DNA from 4 places in the Cellvibrio sp. genome. Region 4 is predicted to be linked to each of the others. Evidence: predicted binding sites of a transcription regulator. Region 4 holds the regulator's gene; each other region holds the start of a gene.
The links. Region 4 encodes LexA, which represses DNA repair genes until DNA is damaged. Its sites were predicted from a motif close to ACTGTNTNTANANACAGT; they were not measured.
Positions count from the first base shown of each region.

Region 1 (2,203 bases), on a different contig from region 4:
CGCGATAATTTTGCACATATTCCATTTCCGGATTTATGGGATTTTCCCGGTGGTGGACGTGAGGGGTTTGAAACATCGGAAGCGTGTGTGTTGAGGGAGTTACAAGAGGAGTTTGGAATAGCACTTCCCGAGTCACGCTTGATTTTTAAGAAAAAGGTGCCCGATTATTTAAATACCGGCAATTCATTTTTCTTTGTTGCGGAAGGCCAGCAAGTTGAAATTGATAGCATCGTATTTGGTAGTGAAGGGCAATGTTGGCAATTGATGGGAATTCCTGAATACATGGCGCATCCTCAGGCCATTCCAGTGTTAAAGACTCGATTGTTATGGTTTCTTAATTCATCGTTCAATCCATAAAATGGTTCTTCTGTAAGATACTGATTGGTATTGTTAAATAGTTCCAGCTGAAAAAACGCATTACTCTCCCGCAAATCAATAAACCTCACGCCTACACCGATCAACCGCACTGGCAAATTTTTCCGCTCATAAGCTTCTGCACACAAACTTTGCAACTCCATTAAAGACACCGCACTGGCGCTGCGCTCGATGGTGGTAATACTGAAATCTGAAAATTTAAGTTTTACAAAGAGTTTTACCACTTTGTAGTCATCATCGACACGGCGCAAGCGTATCGCCAGTTGTTGGCTTAGTGGCGGTAACTCGTGCAGGCAGTTTTCCAATCTGGGAAGATCCTGCGAAAAAGTATTTTCCACACTGAGGGATTTGCGGCGTCGGTCTACCGTTAATTCGCGCTCATCAATTCCTCGGCTCAGCTTGTAAAGGCGTGAGCCCATTTGACCATAGCGTTGCGATAATTCAAAGATTGAAAATTTGTGCAGGTCGCCACAAGTAAAGATATTGGATTCCGCCAGTTTTGCCGCCATGGCTTTACCGACGCCGTAAATTTTTTTGACGGGTAATTGCGCGACAAAAGCTTGAACCTTTTCAGGTGGGATAACAAACTGCCCGTTGGGTTTATTCCAGTCGCTGGCGACTTTGGCGAGAAATTTATTGGGAGCGATACCGGCGGAGACAGTGATGCCGATTTCATCTTTGATGCGCTGGCGGATTTCCTGCGCGATTAATGTCGCGCTACCGCGATGAATTTTTGCATCGCTGACATCCAAAAATGCTTCATCGAGCGAAAGTGGTTCAACCAACTCGGTGTATTCGTAAAAAATATCGCGCATTTTTGCCGAGGCTTCGCGATAGGCATCCATGCGCGTGGGCAGGATTAATAAATCCGGGCACAAACGTTTTGCAGTGCTGGAAGGCATGGCCGAATGTACGCCATAGCGCCGCGCTTCGTAATTGCAGGTGGAAATGACGCCGCGCCGGTCACTGCTACCGCCCACCGCAATCGGGCGATGGGCAAGGCTGGGGTCATCGCGCATTTCAATAGCGGCGAAAAAACAATCGGCATCACAATGGATAATTTTGCGCATGGGAATTGGCGATGGTTAATGTGTACTGTATTAAAACACAGTGTTGCATGAATGGCAGCAGCAACATGATTAATTCACTAACTGAGCTGACAGCCCTTGACAGGCTAGGGGTAAAATAAAGTTAACTTGTATGACAATATGATCTAGCATGGGCTAGTATTAAGTGTTTTCAGAGACACCATTATTCAATAACAACAAACAGGAGACATCTATGCGCGCCATCAAGCCGCTTATTGCCGCCCTAGGCCTGACAATCAGTTTCACTGCTCTAGCGGACACCCAGGTCAGCGTCGATACCACCAAGCCCGGCCCCGTCATCAACAAAAACATCTACGGCCAATTTGCCGAGCATTTGGGGCGCGGAATATACGAAGGTATTTGGGTTGGCCCCAAATCCAAAATCCCCAATACCAAAGGCTGGCGCAACGACGTAGTGGGTGCGCTGAAAGATTTACAGGTGCCGCTGGTGCGTTGGCCGGGCGGTTGTTTTGCCGATGAGTATCATTGGCGCGAAGGTATTGGCCCGCGCGATAAGCGCCCTGCACGAGTGAACACTAACTGGGGTGGTGTGATAGAGGATAACGCCGTAGGTACCCATGAGTTCTTTGACTTGGTGGAAATGCTCGGCGCTGAAGCTTATGTGAATGGTAATTTGGGCACTGGTACTCCGCAGGAAATGGCGGAGTGGCTGGAGTACATGACCTCGGATAGTAAATCTACCCTGGCGGAATTGCGCCGCAAAAATGGCCGCGATAAAC
Region 1 is NZ_JBRFPI010000086.1:7,283-9,485, reverse strand. It holds gene ACWA6V_RS07545 (NUDIX hydrolase) at 1-357, shown strand, start outside; gene dinB (DNA polymerase IV) at 294-1,445, opposite strand; gene ACWA6V_RS07535 (alpha-N-arabinofuranosidase) at 1,657-2,203, shown strand, end outside.
Region 1: dinB (DNA polymerase IV) is a predicted target of LexA. The motif match lies at 1,470-1,487, and genes of this name have one in related genera.

Region 2 (2,203 bases), on a different contig from region 4:
AAATCCTGCAACACAAATTCGGTGAGGTCTTGATAGGCATTGCCAAAAAATAATAACAATAAGGTACTGATAATGGCTTGGTTATCCAGCCGATAAGTTGTGCCAAGTTGATGGTTCGTCCAGTCTTGCCAGGTTTTCGATTCTGGAAACTGTTCGGTCAGTTGTGCAATCAATTTTTCTTTGTGCGCTTGTTTTGCTCCCTGTAAATGTTCCTTGAACAGATTGAGCAACTCGGTTTTGGTAAGCAGGTTTGCGACTTCATCAATACTGAGTAAGGCGTTATCGCTGAGCAGGCCGGCTGCAATTAATTCAGTCGCCGCGTGCTCAATGGATTCTATCTCGGCATAGTGCAATTTATCGTGGCGAAATAACGGGCCTTTACGACTGGATAAGCGCACTAATAAACATTGGCTGGTGCGCGGTAACTGTTGGAAGCAAGCAAGAAAATGGAGTTCATCGGCGCTGAGTAAATCCGCATAGCGTTGCAATACCCAATCCACCAAAAACTGGAAGTTAGTCAGGTAATAATCCGCTGCGAGATCAGCTGTGTTTGTTGTTGATTGGCTCATTGCTGCGTAAATCCAAGCGATCGAAGGCCTTATTTATAAAACATATTGCCACAAGACATTTTGTTGAATGTTAAATAATACAACCCCAATTGAGCGATTCGATTAGTGCAAAATAGTCTAATGCTTTTGCTTGACGCTGATTAGGGGGTTGCCACTATACTGTATATCAATACAGTTATCGAGTCCTGAAAAACCTCCACTATGACCCCCAATCCCCCCGATAATCCGCTGACAAGCGTCCCGGATTTGGAGCAATTGCTTTGCCGTCGCGATATCTGGCGCGGTGGCTCGCACAGGCTCGCGCCATCACCTACGCGGGATACGGGTTATAGCGAGCTGAATGCGCAGTTGCTGGGTGGCGGCTGGCCGTCCGCTAATTTGGTTGAGGTCTGTCAGCAAGGTTTTGTGCAATCGGAATGGCTTTTGTTGACTCCGGCATTAACTAATACCCAGGGTTTGATTGTATTACTCAACCCTCCCTGCGTGCCTTTTGCACAAGCGTTGATCAAGGCGGGGATAGATCTGGAGCGAGTGTTGGTAGTGGAGAGCAGCAACAAGGCTGATTTCCTGTTCAGTTTTATTGAGCTAACCCGCGCCAATACCTGCGAGGCAGTGTTGGCGTGGCAGCCAACGCAATCTTTGAATTACACGGAGCTGCGCAAATGCCAATTGGCGGCCACAGAGGGGCAGGGTTTGTATGTGTTATTTCGCCCGGCGGCAGCTGCCGAGCAAAGTTCACCAGCCAGTTTGCGCCTGACCATTAGCCTGCAAGCGCAGGATTTGCAGGTGCATATCTTCAAACAAAAAGGCGAGCTGGCTGCGCTGATGCAGCCGGTGTTATTGCCGCTGCCGCATAACTGGCAAGGTTTTGCGTCGCATCATTTGCTGGATCAAACCGGCAAGCCCAAATCCAATGTGGTTCATCTTCGGCCCCAGCGCGGAGGGCGGCGTGGCCGTAAGTAATGATGCGAGCAACTTCTCGTCCAGATCGCCTTTGGCTCGCGCTGCGCTTGCCGGATTTACCTGCCCACGCGCTTGCGATTGATCTCCACCATGATGCCGCTTTAGCAATTCTTGAGCAGCGGCATGTGATCTGGGCAAATGCTGCAGCTATAGCCAGAGGTGTAGTGCAGGGCATGGATGCATCGACCGCGCAGCTATTGAGTGGATGTGTTCATCAAGAGCGCGATCTTTCATCTGAGCAGCGGTTATTAGCTGAACTTTCAGCTCAGTTGTATGCGTTTACCCCTTATATCGAAACCTATACGAGCAAACAGGTTCCCCAGTCAGGCTTGTTGTTGGAAATTTCCAGCTGCTTAATGTTGTTTGGTGGTGTACACGCGTTTGTTGAAAAAGTCCTGCAATTTTTTGCCGCAAAAAATCTGACTCTGGCGATAGGCTTGGCGCACTCGGCGCAAGCGGCTTGGCTGTTATCCTTTGTTCATTACGATATTCACGGCAATGAAAGCAAACCGGTTTTTGTGGAGCGATTGCAGCAATTGCCGATTCAGTTGTTGCATGATTATCCCGCTCAAGTTGATACGCTGGAAAAAACCGGTTTTGTAACTTTCGGTGATATTGCACGGCAAATTGCGGCGCAATCGATCAGCAGTATCAAAAAGCGGTTCGGGCAA
Region 2 is NZ_JBRFPI010000021.1:2,655-4,857, forward strand. It holds gene ACWA6V_RS02420 (VRR-NUC domain-containing protein) at 1-569, opposite strand, end outside; gene imuA (translesion DNA synthesis-associated protein ImuA) at 771-1,532, shown strand; gene ACWA6V_RS02430 (Y-family DNA polymerase) at 1,532-2,203, shown strand, end outside.
Region 2: imuA (translesion DNA synthesis-associated protein ImuA) is a predicted target of LexA. The motif match lies at 728-745, and genes of this name have one in related genera.

Region 3 (2,203 bases), on a different contig from region 4:
TATAGCTAAATCTGACGGCTTTTAATCTTAGCGAGGTGAGTGTCATGGATATGAAAATCAATAAAGAAATATTGCGCCGCGAGCGCGAGCTGCGTGCCTGGACGCAAAGCCATTTGGCGGAGGTTGCGGATTTAAGTATGCGCACTGTGCAGCGGATTGAACGCACAGGGGATGCATCAATGGAATCGGCGGGTGCACTGGCGGCGGCATTGAATATTGATCTTGCGGTATTAATAGACGCATCGATTGCGAGCGAGGAAACAACTCCTGTCAAGTCGCGCCCTTATAAATTATGGGGTGCGATTGGTGTAATCGGCTCAGTATTGGTTGCTGCAGGTTGGTGGTCGAGCGCTGCGGCTGAGCAGGTGATGGTGAGCTTATCCATTGAAGCATCAGGTCGTGTATATTCAGACATGATGCTGTTGAATGAGATAGGCAAGGAAAGCGAAATGCAATTGGATAACCAGTTTCGGATGTTGTTCACCACCAATCGCCAAGGTCAACATTTGCTGGTCAATGCGAAAATTTATAATTTTGTTGGTGGTGAGTATCAGTTGATTTCATCACCGGGAATGTTAGTCGAGGATCAGAAGCCCGCTTCGATGCATGTCACTTTTCCCGATGGACAGAGGGTAAATCTACAACTGGTGGCAGATTTTTGATCGCCGGTCCAAGACCGGCTTTTGATTTGTCCTCTTTTCCACGGTAAATCCCGCTTGCGTCACCCCAATTCACGTGCAACACTGCCGCCAATATAACTGTATATAGATACAACCATGGCGCTTATTCTCGGCATAGACCCAGGCTCCCGCAAAACCGGCTTTGGCATTATCAATGTCATCGGCAGCAAGCAGGAATACATCACCAGCGGCGTTATTCGGATGAAGGATACGGACGAGTTGCCTGCACGCCTCAAAGTTATTTTCGATTCCTTGACCCAAATTATTGAGCAATATTGCCCGCAAGAAATGGCGATCGAACAAGTATTTATGGCCAAAAATGCGTCCTCCGCATTGAAACTGGGGCAGGCACGGGGAGCGGCGATTGTGGCGGCGACAGCGCAGAATGTGCCGGTATCGGAATATGAAGCGCGCAAGGTGAAACAATCCGTTGTCGGTAACGGTGCTGCGGATAAACTGCAAGTGCAGCATATGGTAAAAACCCTGCTGCGTTTACCGGCGGCACCGCAAGAAGATGCGGCCGATGCGCTGGCAGTTGCGCTCTGCCATGCCAATACGCGCGATCATTTAATTCGTATGGCGGCTGGCTCCAGCAGTTTCCGGCGCGGCCGCATTGTGTAACAGAGATTCAACTAGAGCGAGCGAAGAGATTCATTATGATTGGACGTCTGCGTGGCATTTTGCTGGAAAAACAGCCGCCGTATTTGCTGTTAGATGTGCAGGGCGTTGGCTACGAAGTGCAGGCACCTATGACGACATTTTACCGGCTGCCGTCGCTTGGTCATGAAGTGGTGCTACACACACACTTATCCATCACAGAAAACTTGCATCAGCTATTCGGTTTTTCGGAACAACGCGACCGCTCGTTATTTCGTACGTTGATTAAGGTCAATGGTGTTGGCCCCAAATTGGCGATTGCGATTTTGTCAGGCATGGAGGCGGATGATATCGCCCGTTGTGTTCGCGATGACAATATCACTGCCTTGACCAAAGTCCCTGGTATCGGCAAAAAAACCGCTGAACGTTTGGTAATTGAATTGCGCGACCGTTTGAAAAATTGGGATATGCCGCAGAGTGATTTGCTCGCGCACAGTGAAATCCAAAGCATCGCTACTGACAATGATGTGTTTGCAGAGGCGGAAAGCGCCTTGATTGCACTGGGCTACAAACCGGTAGATGCAGCCAAAATGATTTCGCTCGCGGCCAAACAAAAGCCGGATGCCAAGAGCGAAGAGCTAATCCGTATGGCATTGCGCTCTATTGCTGGATAATCAATGCGTGGCATAAACATTGTCGCTGGATAATTTTCAACCTGGTTAAATAACGATGATTGAAACAGATCGCCTGATTGCCCCCGCTGCCAAAGAGCGCGAGGACCACCTTGATCGCACTGTGCGGCCTAAATCGCTGGCAGATTACGTCGGACAACCGGCGGTGCGCGAGCAGATGGAAATTTTTATCGGTGCGGCAAAAAAACGCGGCGAGGCGCTCGATCATACTCTGGTATTTGGTCCGCCAGGATT
Region 3 is NZ_JBRFPI010000029.1:13,546-15,748, forward strand. It holds gene ACWA6V_RS03265 (helix-turn-helix domain-containing protein) at 45-662, shown strand; gene ruvC (crossover junction endodeoxyribonuclease RuvC) at 777-1,301, shown strand; gene ruvA (Holliday junction branch migration protein RuvA) at 1,337-1,951, shown strand; gene ruvB (Holliday junction branch migration DNA helicase RuvB) at 2,007-2,203, shown strand, end outside.
Region 3: ruvC (crossover junction endodeoxyribonuclease RuvC) is a predicted target of LexA. The motif match lies at 758-775, and genes of this name have one in related genera.

Region 4 (2,203 bases):
GCAGCCGCAGGCCCGTTATTACGTCACCTTTCCCACCTATCTGGTGGGTTTTATGAAACGCATTTTACCTGCTCGCTGGCTCGATAAATTACTGCGTAAACTCGGGAGTTAATTCATTTCTCATTCAGTTGCAGCGACTAGAGTTAATAAAATCACAGGCAGGAGAAAACCATGAACAAATATGTTATCGCCCTATTATGCACAGCCATTTGCGCAAGCTTTTCCAATATGAGCGTTGCTGAGTCCTTGCGCTGTAAAACCAAACTTGCGCAAGTGGGTGATACCAAGGCAGAAGTGCTCGATAAATGTGGTGATCCGGTAATGACCGACAATTTTTGTCAACCCGTAGCAGCAACCACCCAGCCACAAGGAATACAAAATGGGAATAACAACGTGCAAAATAATATCGCTATCGCCACCTGCGAGAACATAGATATCTGGACGTACAACCCCGGCAAGGGCAAGTTCATGACACATCTGTATTTTGCACGAGGTCAATTACAAAGCATCCGCTATGGTGACAGGGTGAAATAATCAGCAGATTGAAAAACTATTGCACAACCTGAATTACTGTATATAATCACAACTACTGTACAAATAAACAGATTCAGGAGTGCATCATGTCTGACTTAACACCGCGCCAGGAACAGGTACTTCAGCTCATCCGCCAATATGCGGAAGAAACAGGCTATCCGCCCACTCGTGCAGAAATCGCCCGGATTCTCGGCTTTAAGTCAGCCAATGCCGCCGAGGAACACATTAAAGCCCTGGCTCGTAAAGGCGCTATCGAAATTATCCCCGGTGCATCACGCGGGATAAAACTACCGGAATTGCAATCTGGCATACCTGTTATTGGTCGTGTCGCAGCGGGCAACCCGATACTTGCACAAGAACACATCGAAGACTACTGCAACATTCCACAAAGCTTTTTTTCACCCAGTGCAGATTTTTTCCTGCGTGTCCACGGTATGAGCATGAAAGATGCCGGCATTCTTGATGGCGATTTATTGGCTGTCCATAAAACTGATCAAGCGCGCAATGGGCAGATTGTCGTTGCACGTATCGGCGAAGAAGTGACGGTCAAACGTTTCAAACGGATAGGTAACAATGCGCAGGTCGAGTTGTGGCCGGAAAACCCGGAGTTCGATGTTATCCTGGTGGATATGCGTGATCAAGAGTTCAGTATTGAAGGCCTTAGTGTAGGAGTGATTCGTCGTGACTAATATCGCCCGTGTAATACCTGTAACCACTACCGCTCGCCAACAACCTGCTAGCGGTGTTACTGAACTGGTATTGACCAGTGATTCACCTGAGCAAGTCGCGCTGCTATTGCCCATGATTGCATTTCTCAGCAATGCTTGCAGCGATCGCTGGATCACCTGGATCGCACCTCACAATATCAGCCGCGAACTGCTGGAATCCTACGGTGTTAATACACGCTACATTCGGGTGATTCACTGCCAGAATCCGCAAACACTATTGTGGATCACTTGGGAAGCACTCTCTGCAGGCAATAGCCATACGGTGATATCAAGCCCGGGGAAATTGACAGATAAAGAACTTACACAGCTTGAATTGGCTGCTAAAACCGGCGGGTGTCAGGGATTACTGTTGCGAGTTCGTTAAATTGAGCGCAACTATTTTAATAATCAAATTCGTAAGGTAGGAAAAATTACTTTGATGTACTGGAGTAACGCAGGGAGGCAAGGCCTCAATAATTGAACAGATAAAAAATTAAACAGACAAAAATACTTCACCCATCTGCTAGTGCAACATCAGTTTTTCCGCATCACTCAACTCTTCTACCAAATCATCCAGCATAGCTTCCGCCTGTTGATCAGCAATATCCCCCGCTGCCTCCATTCCCGCCTCAATCATGGCTTTGGCGACCATGAATTTTTCCTCGCCTAAAAAGGCCAGGGATTCTTCCGAAAAACGAATGGTTACCAAGGGCTCATTACTCTCGTCGTCAGCTCGCGCCAAAGCAACATCACCATTCAGCAATTCAATAATTTCGTAAAAAGACGACATAGCTACCTCGGCGGCCTCAGCGCGAAACGGGCGCGCATTCTAGCACCCAATTATCTCAAAAACCTATTCAAGAAATTTTTAGCAGTAAGAGCCTTTAATAGCTTCCTAAACCCAACAAAAAAACAAAAGGCCAACACACGCTGGCCCTTTTTTCGCCTTAGAGACGGTCGTG
Region 4 is NZ_JBRFPI010000053.1:8,027-10,229, reverse strand. It holds gene ACWA6V_RS05310 (SDR family oxidoreductase) at 1-112, shown strand, start outside; gene ACWA6V_RS05305 (DUF2845 domain-containing protein) at 172-534, shown strand; gene lexA (transcriptional repressor LexA) at 621-1,223, shown strand; gene ACWA6V_RS05295 (cell division inhibitor SulA) at 1,216-1,626, shown strand; gene ACWA6V_RS05290 (hypothetical protein) at 1,765-2,031, opposite strand.